One region of the Paenochrobactrum glaciei genome, then DNA from elsewhere that is predicted to be linked to it. Evidence: riboswitches for the same ligand, from Rfam matches in the RefSeq annotation. Region 1 holds a riboswitch; each other region holds the start of a gene.

Region 1 (4,295 bases):
GGCATTTTCCGGCACACCATAATGCGGATTGAAGCCAACAGCAGTGAAGGCAAATTCAGTCATGTGGGTTTTGCCGATGATGATGGCACCGGCTTGTCGCAAGCGCTCAACAATGACAGCATCTTTTGCAGCCGCAGGGCTGGTTTTGCGAATAACAGAACCTGCAAGGGTTGGCTCACCATGCACATCAAACAGGTCTTTGATGGAGATGATACGCCCGTCCAATGGGCTTAAACGCTCACCTTTATGGTGGCGGGCATCCGCTGCATGTGCGGCTTCTAATGCGCTGTCTCCATAGATGCGGCTAAAGACGCGTTCGCTATCGCGTCTTTGTGCAAGCCTGTGCAAGATTGCTGCTGTTTTGTCGGAAGCGCTTTTCATATCTTTCATGGCTAAACAATCGCGTGATCATCCGTATGCGGCTTTAGCGGCATATCATCATGGGGCGTGACTGTTTGGCGCTCGATCATACGATGCACAACCGGAGGCTTTTCTCCGCGATGCAGGGCTTTCAAACGTTCCCAAATTTCAGCATCCGCTTGTGTGCGGCGTTGGTTATGGCGCACATATTCCACCCATGTCGGCACATGGTAGCTTTCAGTCCATGTTTCCGGGTGTTCCAAATCGCGTAACAAGGCCCATTGCTGGGCACCATCGCGAATACGCACACGGCGTCTGTCGGCCATCAGACTTAAAAACTGGGTGACGTCGTCCTGATCGATTTTATAGTCGATCATAATCATAATCGGGCCGCTACGGGAACGGATGTCGAGTTTGAGTTCCGGCTCGTTGAAACGGTTGAGCGGATCAAGATTGAGAGCATCAAATTCCGGCAGTTTGAACATCAGGCCAACCGCAGCACCACCAATAAGCACAATGCCTGCGATAATGAGCGACAGGTCAACACCGTGAGATTCAGCGATAGAACCCCATATCCAGCTGCCTGTTGCCATGCCGCCGAATGTTGCGGTTTGATAAAGTGCCAAGGCACGGCCAACCACCCAGCGCGGGGTTGAAAGCTGCACAGTGACATTGAACAGCGACAGGGCAAGAACCCATGAAACACCGGCAGGCAAAAGCAGTAACCAGCTCAGCCAAAATTGGGTGCTGAGGCCTAAGCAAATGCAGCTTCCGGCAAACATTAAAAATGCTAGACGCACGATCCATTCATTGCTCATCACTTCGCGCAGGCGTGCGCTGAGCATCGCTCCACCAATTGCACCAAGGCCGAAAGCACCAAGCATCATGCCATAGGTAAATGCGTTACCGGCAACTAAGTCACGCGCGACAATCGGCAAAAGCGCCAGAATGGCAATGCCGGAAAGACCGAATAAAAAGCCGCGAAACATAACCTTTAAAAGATTTGGCGACATTGAAACATAACGAAGACCCGCGGCAATGGCACGGCCAAAGGATTCTCGCGGCAAGGTGTTTTGCGATTTTGGCGGCTGCCAACGCCATAGAGCAAGCAGCAAAGCAATATAGCTGAAAGCATTGATGATGAAGGCCATCGCCGCACCGGCAGCAGCAACAATTAAACCGCCAATGGCCGGGCCAACACTACGCATCAGGTTGAAACCCATACTGTTAAGCGCAACGGCGGCGGGCAAATCTTCGCGCGGAACAATATCGCCCATGGATGCCTGCCATGAAGGGTTATGCAGTGCGCCGCCACAACCGATCAGAAAGGTAAAGCTTAACAACAGCCATGGGGTCAGAAGATTAAAATAAGCAAAAACCGCGAGTGCTAAAGACACCATTAGCATCAAAGATTGCGCGGTAAGCATAATGCGGCGGCGGTCGTAATTATCGGCCAGCGCACCAGCTGCAAGAGAAAACACCATAACAGGCAAAGTGGTGGAAGCTTGAACCAAAGCAACCATATCTTGGGAGGTTGCGATGGTTGTCATCATCCAACCGGCACCCACCGCCTGAATAAGCCCGCCAAGATTGGAAACCAGCGTCGCAGACCAAAGGGCCCGGAAGGTTTTGTGCTGGAACGGAGCAAGGGGCGAAGCTCTTTGCGGCACGGCTGGTGCCTCCTCTTTCATGCGCGTTTTTACTAGGAATAGGTGAGTTTGCCACAGGCGGCAAGGCGCTTAAGACAATATGTGCGAAGACTGTTTTAAAAGGCACGCAACATGGTTTATTTTTAGTTAATTATGGGTGTTGTATTTATGCGCTATGCTTGCTACGTCCGAAGATGGAACAGGTTCTGCTTATAAAAAGCAGATGAAAAGGGAACACGGTGCGGATTCTCAATCTTGTGATTTGAAGAATCTTATTCCGTGGCTGCCCCCGCAACTGTAACCGGCGAGTGATCTTTCCTGAAATGCTAGAATTTTGGCATTTCAAACCACTGATGACGTTGAGCCATTGGGAAGGTGAAAGAGGCGCGAAGACCCGGAAGTCAGGAGACCTGCCTTTTCCGGTCACCCATGCACGGATACGGGGTGTGTCCATGCGCGGTCGTCCGTGGCGGTGACATTGAACAAATGTTGCCGTGCGTCCGGATGAAATTTTCCTGACAACCGGTTGGTTATTTCGAAAGGTCGGTTCGGCTTTTCACAAGCGTTGTTGGGGAACGTACATGTTTAGAAAAGTTGTTTTGCTCAGTGGTGTTGCTGTGAGCGCATTGGCTGTGTTTTCTGTGAGCGCTCAGGCACAAGGGACACTGAATGAAAATGGCGAGATTGTTTTAAAAACCATTACGGTGACAACGCCTTTGCGTCGTGCCAGTGCTTTGGAGCGCTCTACTTCCTCCGTAACGGTCATTGGCGAAAAAGACATTGAACAATCGGCAGCGCCCGATCTGCAATCATTGCTGAAAACCTATACTGGTGTGACCATGACCGCCAATGGCGGGCAAGGGGCAACTTCGGGTGTGTCTTTGCGCGGGTTTTCATCCAGCCAGACCCTTGTGCTGGTCAATGGTGTGCGTATGAGTTCGGCCACATCCGGTACACCAAATCTTTCCAGTATTCCATTGGCATCAATTGAGCGGATTGAAATCGCCAAAGGCGGGCATTCGGCACAATATGGTGCGGATGCGATGGGCGGTATTATTAATATCATCACCAAACAGGGTGGTGCATGTGAAAATGGCAAATCCTATTGCGGGTCATGGACAACGGGCGTGACTCATCCTTGGGGCGGCTTTGCTTCCGGAAATATTTCCGGCAAAGCGGAAAACGGCATTGAATATGGTTTGGGTGCCAGTATTCTTGGTACGCAAGGCTATGATTTTACTACAGCGCCAACAGAAAACGATCGTGACGGTTTTCTACAAGGAAGCGTCAATCTGTCTTTGGCCAAAGATGTCGAGTGGGGACGGGTTTATCTTGACGGGCTTTATACCCGTGGTCGCAATCATTATGATGGCTACAATACAACAGCGCCCGACTCTGCCGACACGCATAATTTCTCTGGCCGCTTTGGGACACGTATCGATCATAGCGATGATTGGTTCTCGACCATTGAGCTGACGAGCTCATTGGATAAAGCAAAACAATTCCGCGCTTCAGTCGATGGCGATACGTTTAAAACACAACGTTATGGTATTTTTGCTTCCACGCAAAAGGCATTCAATACCGATAAAACCCAGCAAATTATTGTTGCTGGTGGTGAGTTCTATCGTGAAAAAATTAATGGCAGCTCGGTTAGTGGTGATGCCTATGATGAAGCGCACCGCAATTTGAGCGCTCTTTTCGCTCAATATTCGATTGATTATGCTGGATTGTTGATTGATGCAGGTCTGCGTTATGACCACAATCAGCAATTTGGTGATAAGGTTACTTATAATATTGGTGCGAGTTATGAAGTCGTGCAGGATCTTATCTTGCGCAGCTCTTATGCGACGGGTTTCCGCGCTCCTACCTTTAATGATCTCTATTACCCATATTCCGGTAATCCTGATCTCAAGGCAGAAAAATCCGGTTCGTTTGAAATTGGTTTGAACTGGCAGGCCAGTCAGCAAACAAGCTTTGATTTAGCACTTTATCAAAATGATGTTAAAGATCAGATTGCATGGGCTCCAGATCCGGTTACGAATGTATGGCATCCGTTTAATATTCAAAAGGCGCGCATTCGTGGTGTAGAAGCAACTGTCGCGCATCAGTTTAATGATGAATGGGCTGTGAAAGCCAGTATAGATCTGCGGGATCCGATCAACAGAAGTGATGCAAATTACGGTAATTATCTGCCCAACCGTGACCGGTTTAAAGCTACAGGTGAGATTAGCTATCGCCCAGATGAGAAACTTGATCTGACTGCGCGCGTTCTTTACGGCTCGTCAC
Region 2 (4,295 bases), on a different contig from region 1:
GGTGCAAGGATAAAGCTTGTCGGCATCAACAAACTGAAGCGCTTTTCTTAAAGTGTTAGCCACTTCTTCCGGCGTTTCAATTGTATTGCTGGCCACATCAATAGCGCCAACCATCACCTTTTTACCTCGGATCAGCTCAATCAAATCCATCGGCACATGAGAATTATGGCATTCCAGCGAAATCAGATCGATGCTGGATTGTTGCAGCTTCGGAAACGCTTCTTCATATTGTCTCCACTCGGAGCCCAGCGTCTTCTTCCAGTCTGTATTGGCTTTGATACCGTAACCATAGCAAATATGAACTGCTGTTTCACATTGCAGACCTTCAATGGCGCGTTCCAATGTAGCAACGCCCCAATCATTCACCTCGTCAAAGAAAACATTGAATGCCGGTTCGTCAAACTGGATGATGTCAACACCGGCAGCTTCCAGCTCCTTTGCTTCTTCATTGAGGATTTTAGCAAATTCCCAAGCAAGCTTTTCACGGCTTTTATAATGCGCATCGTAAAGCGTATCGATCATGGTCATCGGACCAGGCAATGCCCATTTGATCGGCTGCTTTGTCTGTTGACGCAAAAACTTAGCATCTTCAACAAAAACAGGCTTTTGTCGTGATACAGCGCCAACAACTGTCGGCACACTGGCATCATAACGGTCACGAATTTTTACCGTTTCACGCTTTTCAAAATCCACCCCGTCCAAATGCTCGATGAATGTGGTGACAAAATGCTGACGTGTCTGCTCACCGTCACTGACGATATCAATTCCTGCCTGTCGCTGATCATCCAAAGCCAAACGCAGAGCGTCTTGTTTGCCGGTCACTAATTCTTCGCCTTGCAGTTTCCACGGCGACCAAAGTTTTTCCGGCTCTGCAAGCCATGATGGTTTTGGCAAGCTGCCGGCGGTTGAGGTGGGCAAGAGTGTTTTCATAATAGGCAACCTTGTGATTTTAATTTCTCAATGCGCGTAATTGGCAGACCATTCTTCAAGAATGGCCTTGTATGGTTTAATGAAGTGCTCTTCAGCAAACTTTCCTTGCTTGGTCGCCATCCGGCTGCGCTCTTCACGGTCATAGACGATTTGTGTCAATGAGTAATCCGCATGTTTCAAGCTCGGCTGATAACGAGCGCCTGCCTGCGAATTGGCATTGTAAATTTCAGGGCGATAAATCTTCTGGAAAGTTTCCATCGTGCTGATCGTGCTGATCAGTTCAAGATTAGTGTAATCGGTCAGCAAATCGCCGCTGAAGTAAAAAGCCAAAGGTGCAGCACTGTTCGGCGGCATGAAATAGCGCACCTGCAAGCCCATCTTTTCAAAATACTGATCAGTCGACGAAAACTCGTTTTGGAGATATTCAAAGCCCAAAACCGGATGATAATTGCCTGTGCGATGATATGTTTTGCTGCTTGAAGCGCTTAAGCAAATGATCGGTGCTTTTGTAAAGTTCTCTTTATAGACGCTCGAATTAACAAAGCATTTGAATAGCTTACCATGTAACTCGCCAAAATTTTCCGGCAGGCTAAATGTTGGCTGATCACGATTATATTCAGGCAAAACAATGCTAAAATCATAGTCGCGCACATAAGAAGAAAAATTATTGCCGACAATGCCTTCAATACGTTCACCGCTTGCGCGGTCAACAATATTGGTTTTCAAAATTTCAATCAGCGGAAAAGCATCTTCATTGCTGTCGGCATCAACGCTCATTTCAACCGTAACGATCTCAATTTCCACCGCATAACGATCGCCATTCGGGTTATCCCAATGTGCCAAAGCGTTGAAGCGATTATCAATCATCCGTAATGCATTGCGTAAATTTTCTTGACGATTATTACCTCGCGCCAGATTGGCAAAATTCGTGGTAATACGTGTACTATCCGAAGGATGATAATCTTCATCAAAAGAAATAGTTTTAATTATAAAGTTGAATTTTTTTGTCATCGCGTCCGGCATCCTAATTCCTGAGATAAACCAATTTAATTGCTTGCGTCTTGAGGGTTTTCTCTCTCAGCAATCTTTCCTGCCGCTCAACATCAAGGGCGGCCAACGGGTTATGCCTGAGCCATCCGATGAATAAAAATGATTTGATCTCATCAAAGTATGAGGTGTGCTCATGCTTTGAATGGGGTTCGCTGAAAAGTCTCAGCGCAGAACAACTTGACCCGCATGGTTACATAGGGCATTGCTCATTTGTCGGGGTTCTATGGATGACAAGTCCGGAGCTAAGAGGGAATTCGGTTTTATGCCGAAGCTGCCCCCGCAACTGTAAGCGGCCAGCAAATGCCCATAAATGTCACTGAGTTCATCTCGGGAAGACGGGCAAAAGCGTTTATCCGCGAGCCAGGAGACCTGCCACGACAAATAGAGTTCACGGGCGGGGTGTCCCGGAGTGCCGCTTTTGCGCTCGGGCTTCCGTGCGGATGTTATTGCGTCATTTCACTGCCCTGTCATTTATAAAAGGGCGGCTATCACCATGCTGGACAGGCAACATTTATCGATCCTGCGAGAAGTTGATCGCTTGGGCAGTCTCACTGCCGCAGCAGAGCGGCTCAACGTCACGCAATCCGCACTAAGCCACACAATCCGTAAACTCGAAGAACGTTACGGCGTTGCGATGTGGGAAAAGGATGGCCGCAATCTTCGCCTCACCGAGGCAGGACACTATCTCGTAACGCTTGCCCAACGCGTACTGCCACAGATCGAGAGAGCCGAAGATGTTTTGTCGGATTACCGTTATGGTAAACGCGGTTCGCTTAAAATCGGCATGGAATGTCACCCATGCCATCAATGGCTGATGAGCGTTACAAAACCCTATCTGGTCGAGTGGCCTGATGTTGATCTGGCGCTCACTACTTCATTTACCTCTGGCGGCGTTGCCGCATTAACGAGCTATGAAATTGATATTCTGATCACGCCAGATCCGATTGAGGCGCAAGGCATTCATTATATTCCAGTTTTTGATTACGAGCTTGTATTGGCCGTTCCGGTTAATCATCCGCTTGCGCATGAAAATTATGCCGAGCCTGCTGACCTTTTGGAAGAGACCCTTTTCACCTATCCGGTGCCTCCTGAGCGGCTCGATGTATTTACACAGTTTCTTGTGCCCGCGAATTGCCGTCCGCGGCATCATCGCAGTGTTGAGACAACAGAAATGATGTTGCAACTTGTTGCAGCAGGGCGTGGCGTCAGTGCTATCCCAAGCTGGCTGGTGTGCCAGCAAGCAGAAACATTAGGGGTTCGCCCTGTCAGAATTGGTAATGCCGGCATCCACAAGAGCATTCACCTTGGGCTTAGAAGCGGCGACGAAACCGTCGATTTCATCGCCGGATTTCTTGCAACCTCACGTGAGATAAAAGCATAATTCAAAAATGTACATGTTTTGAAACAAGACGCCCTGCAATCCATATCAAGAATTGCAGGGCGCAATGTATTCATTCAATTTTAGTTCATGAATAGACCAACACCAGGTGCGATTGGCCAGCCCATTGTCATCCAGAAAATAAGGAACAATGTCCACACAATCAGGAAGCCCATTGCGACAGGTATCGTCATTGAGGCCAAAGTTCCAATACCTGCATCTTTCTGGTAGCGCTGCAAATAAGCCAAACAAACGGCAAAATACGGGCTCATCGGCGAAATAATATTGGTGGCAGAATCCGCAATTCTAAATGCTGCCTGCACCAGTGCCGGCTCAAAACCAATCAGCATCAACATCGGCACAAAAATTGGTGCCATCAGCGACCACTGTGCCGAACCGGATGTGATGAACACATTCATCACCGCTGCAAGACCAACAAAAGCCACCAAAAGCGGAGTGCCCCCAAAACCACTGCTATCCAGCAAATGTGAACCACCAATGGCAATCCACTCGCCAAGGTTTGTCCATTTGAACCATGCCAAAAACTGCGAGATCGCAAAGAACAGCACCAATGTCGGCGCCAATTCCTTGACGGATTCACTCATATAGCCAACGGCATCACGTGCTGTTTTAATCTTGCCGGTTGTGGTGCCAAAAATACAGCCGATCACCACGAAATAAATACCAAAGAGCGCAACCGCACTATTAAGCAAAGGTGATGGAACCAATCCGCCTTCTTCATTTCGCAATGGTGAGCTGGCAGGCCAAACGGCCGCAACGACCAGCGCAATCATAATCAGAGTTGCCCAGCCGGCACGCTTCAAGCCTTTTACTTCCAATGCATCCGGTTCTGTCAGTTTCAACTCAACATCGCCGGTATATTTGCCAACCATTGGCTCAACAATGCGCTCAATAATAAACGCACCAACGAAAGACA
Region 3 (4,295 bases), on a different contig from region 1:
CGTTTTTCAATAAACGTTCGGCCAGCTCGCTGCGTTCTTGCATATGGCGTACACCGGCAGCGACTTTCATCAGATGTGGCGAAGCCGAACGCGCGGTTGCTTGTTCGGTTGTCGCTTCTTCATCCAATTTGCCGAGAACGGCAGCAAACATGCCTCTTGAATCTTTACGGCTCATAATTCACGTCCCCATGCAGTTACAATGAGGTTTTCAATTTCTGCATTTGCAGCATTGATGGATTCAATTGCGCGGTCATAGGTTTTAGGTGCAGAGAAACGCGCGCGCTGCACTTCATAAAGGCTTTGCTTCCAAGTAAGAGCATCAGAAACAGCAGTTGATTTGGAAACGGCATTAAGCAGCAAATCTTCACCAAAGACCTGACGCATCAAAGCCTGCATATTGGCTTGCGGATGATCATTGGCTTCAAATTTGGTAATCAGGAATTTAGCAAAGTCCCATTGTGCCCCTGCCCCGGCTTCATCAAGGATTTGCATGTAAGATGCAGCAAGCTCCAAAAACTTGGCGGTGGAATCCACATCCAGCATTTGCGCCGGCACCGGAATGAGAACGCCGGTTGCAGCCGTCAGCGATGAAAGCGTGAGGAAGTTGAGTGATGGCGCACAGTCCAGCAGGATAACATCATAATCATCGGCCACTTGTTCAAGCGCTTGCGAAACACGCAGCAAGAAACCGGTGCCACCGCTTTTACGCATTTCAAGCGCTACGGAGGTTTCAAACTCGGTCAGTTCCAAACCGGCACAGATAACATCAAAACCGGCAATATGGGTTTTGCGTACAATCTGCTGTGTTGGGATCGGATCATCAAAGCGGATGGAGGAATAGAGCGTATCCCCGTCGCGATAATCAAAATCAGGCAAAGCACCATGCAGCGAGGTTAAAGATGCCTGCGGATCCATATCAACGGCCAGCACACGATAGCCGCGCAAAGCCAACCAATGACCTAAATGAATGGTGGTGGATGTTTTGGACGAGCCGCCCTTAAAGTTGGTGACGGCAATGATCTGGCATTCCTCGCCTTCAACGCGGCGCGGATTAATCCATTTTTTGCGGCCGTTTTCGGCCAGATACATCCGCAGCTCCAACACTTGTTCCAGTGTATAAAGACGGCGACCATTGGCCAGTGTTTCCGGTTCAGGCCCCTGCCCTTTTAACGAGACCTGACGAATGTAAGCTTCGGTCACGCCCAATAAGCCTGCGACCTCAGTGGAGGTGAATTTGCGCATGGTGCGGAAAGCATCCGGCGGATATTGTGCAAGGGATAAATTATTCAGCGCCTTGTCGAGCTTGCTCGAAAAGGTGTTCATAAAATGCAAACTGCTTAAATGACGAGACAACCGATTTCTCCTTAAACCGTATATTGCTCTAGACCACATATGGTTAACAAGCAGTTAACGACCTTCAAAATACGCAAACTTTCCGAAATACGACAATTTAGCGTAGCTTCAATATGTCCGATTCTGTAGTTAAGTGCAAATGCCCATTTTTACACGAGTTCCCAGCTGGGAACTTTTAAAATTGACGCTTCAATTCGTATCTCAGTGCTTGATAGTTCCCTGTTGGGAACAGTTTGGAAAGTGCCTCAATCCCGCTTGACTTATCAACGCCTCACTATAGTTTTGCACCGTCATGGTCTTCCGGTTGACGCCGGAAGCTTAAGAGGGAATCCGGTGCAAGACCGGAGCTGACCCGCAACTGTGAACGGCGAGCTGAAAGCTAATATGTCACTGACAGGAAACTGTCGGGAAGGCGGCTTGAAAGCACTGACCCGTGAGCCAGGAGACCTGCCCTGACGCGATGAATTCTGTGGTCGGGGTGTGCCGCAAGAATGCGCCAATGGGTGTTATTAAACCATATGCGCATTTTCTTTCCGCCTCATTTGGATTTGAGGTGGAGGTCAATATGGATCAGTTTGGAGCTTTAGAAGATCAAGTGCCTGTGGCAGCAGCCACACGAGAGGCTGTGATCTTGCTTGCTAAATCTGCCTTTGCCGCAGCGCCTCATCAGGATATGCAAAAGCTTGCCGAGCTTGCAGCCGTGCAATATCCGCAGGCTCACATTATCTATGCCTTTAGTGAGCAAGGGCGCCCGTCTTTCAAACAGGCTTTGCTGGAACTTACAGAGCAGTCATTTGATCAGATTTTGGTGCTGCCGCTTGTCTTGCCGATGGAGCCGAGCTTTCAGCTATGGATCACTAAAGCGCTGCGCCGCTGGCAGCAGGAAAGTGACAAATCATGGCCGGAAATTAAGCTGGGCGCGACGCTTGATAAAAGCCCGCATTGGGCGGAGCTTCTCAAAAACCTGTTGCAGCAGACAGTACAATCCATTCCCCTCCCCCCGCTGGAAAAACCGTTTAATGAAGGTTCGCTGATACCGGCGCAAAAATATCGCATGTTGGTGTGTGAAGGTCGTGCCTGTCAGGCGGCAGGGGCTGATGCGATTTGGTGCCACTTGCGCAATGAGCAGGAGCGGCAAAAATTACGCATCGTCGGAGACGGTATGATGAGTGCGCAAACCAGCTGTCTGGGCCCGTGCAATCTGGCGCCGGTCGTGCAGGTTTTTCCTGATGGGACTTGGTATGGCGGTGTCACTGAAAAAGCGATTGATCGCATCATCACTGAGCATCTGCTGGGTGGTCAGCCGGTGGAAGATTATGCCTATAGCGCTAGCGGTAAAAAGCAGCGCTTGCGCAAAGTTTAAAATTTCTAAGTGTCTTATGTCGCATCCTCAACGGAGATTATCATGCGTCCAATTTTAAAGAAATGGCTGGCTTCCCTCATTGTTGTATCGGGATTGGTGGGTGTTGCCTCAATTGCGCACAGCGCTGAAATTTTGCGCATCGGGCAAAGCTTTATGACCAATGGACTTGATCCGGCGAAAGGCTCTAACGGCTGGGCGCTGGCAAGTCATGGTGTTGGTGAAAATCTGTACACGGTTAATCAGGCTGGTGAACTGGTGCCGGAACTGGCGCAGACGGCCGAGCGCATTGATGATCTTAACTGGAAAATCACGCTCAAAAAAGATCGCTCATTTTCAGATGGTACGCCCGTGACGGCGAAAGCGATTGCTTCCGGTTTTGATAATACATTTGCACTCAATAAAGCGGCGCACGCAACCGGTGGTCTGATTAAGTTTGAAACGCCGGATGATTTGACACTGATGGTCAACACCGAAAAACCGGTGGCACTCATTCAGGCGCTTTTTGCCGAATGGCCGCTCATTGTTTATAAGCTTAACGACAAGGGCGAGGCGGTCTATACAGGTCCATATGCGATCAGCGCTTTTAAGGCTGATACATCGCTTGAACTGATTGCCAATCCGCATTTTGAAGGTGCAGAAAAACGCTCACCTGTTCATTTGCAAAAATTCGGCGACAGTCAAAGTCTGGCATTGGCGTTTGAATCCGGCGAGCTGGATCTGGCCTTTGGCCTGCCATCCGAAACTCTGCCGCGTTTGAAAAACAATTCTGATCTGGTGTTAAAATCTTTTGATGTCGGCTATCAGTATTTTGCTTTCCTCAATACAAGCCGCCCTGCCCTGCAAGATGTGCAGGTGCGCCGCGCCATTGATCTGGCACTTGACCGCACACAACTTATTCAGTCGATCAATGCCGGCAATATTGCCACTGGCGCTTATGCCGCTTATTTCCCGTTTGCGATGAAAGAGCCGCGTGTCACAGACTTAGCCGAGGCTGAGAAAATTCTCGATAATGCCGGTTGGGTGAAGAACGCGTCTGGTATTCGTGAAAAAGACGGCAAGCCATTGTCCTTGCTGGTTGCTACCTACTCGCAGCGTGCCGATTTTGTGACCATGATTCCGGTGATGAAATCAGCGCTGATGGCGATGGGTGCGCAGGTAGAAACAAAAATCGTTGAAAATGGTAATGAATATGGTGCTGAAGGCGATTTTGATGTCTTCTTATGGGCACAGCATACCGCACCAACAGGTGATCCGGCTTTCTTCCTCAATTCGATGTTGCGCACTGGTGCATCGCTTAATTTCAGTCGTTATGCAAGTAGCGCGTTTGACACGATCATTGATGGTTTTGCCAGTGAAACCGATATGGCAAAACGTGTAGACATTGCACGTCTGGCGCAGGAAAAACTGTTTGAAGATGTTCCGGCCTCCTTCCTTGTTTCTCCGGTTTGGACGGTTGGCCTTTCCAAGCGGTTGGAAAATTACCAGCCATGGGGCTCGGATTATCATGTGCTGCGCGCGGATATGGGCGAGTAAAATAGCATTATGATGCAGGCAATCATTCAACGTGTGACGCGCAGCG

Evidence for each region. A riboswitch is a leader RNA that binds a small molecule or an ion and turns the genes downstream of it on or off. The one in region 1 is predicted to bind cobalamin.
Region 2: it holds a riboswitch for cobalamin, as region 1 does, so the genes downstream of both, ABDZ76_RS14015 (LysR family transcriptional regulator) here and ABDZ76_RS13385 (TonB-dependent receptor plug domain-containing protein) in region 1, are expected to answer to the same signal.
Region 3: it holds a riboswitch for cobalamin, as region 1 does, so the genes downstream of both, ABDZ76_RS14955 ((2Fe-2S) ferredoxin domain-containing protein) here and ABDZ76_RS13385 (TonB-dependent receptor plug domain-containing protein) in region 1, are expected to answer to the same signal.

The regions. Positions count from the first base shown of each region.
Region 1 is NZ_BAAADE010000006.1:31,324-35,618, reverse strand. It holds gene ABDZ76_RS13395 (amidase) at 1-381, opposite strand, end outside; gene ABDZ76_RS13390 (MFS transporter) at 393-2,030, opposite strand; cobalamin riboswitch at 2,194-2,441, shown strand; gene ABDZ76_RS13385 (TonB-dependent receptor plug domain-containing protein) at 2,591-4,295, shown strand, end outside.
Region 2 is NZ_BAAADE010000007.1:49,376-53,670, forward strand. It holds gene ABDZ76_RS14005 (methionine synthase) at 1-930, opposite strand, end outside; gene ABDZ76_RS14010 (DUF1852 domain-containing protein) at 958-1,941, opposite strand; cobalamin riboswitch at 2,180-2,371, shown strand; gene ABDZ76_RS14015 (LysR family transcriptional regulator) at 2,474-3,361, shown strand; gene ABDZ76_RS14020 (AbgT family transporter) at 3,442-4,295, opposite strand, start outside.
Region 3 is NZ_BAAADE010000009.1:18,135-22,429, forward strand. It holds gene repB (plasmid partitioning protein RepB) at 1-175, opposite strand, end outside; gene repA (plasmid partitioning protein RepA) at 172-1,353, opposite strand; cobalamin riboswitch at 1,630-1,822, shown strand; gene ABDZ76_RS14955 ((2Fe-2S) ferredoxin domain-containing protein) at 1,919-2,716, shown strand; gene ABDZ76_RS14960 (ABC transporter substrate-binding protein) at 2,759-4,249, shown strand; gene ABDZ76_RS14965 (ABC transporter permease) at 4,259-4,295, shown strand, end outside.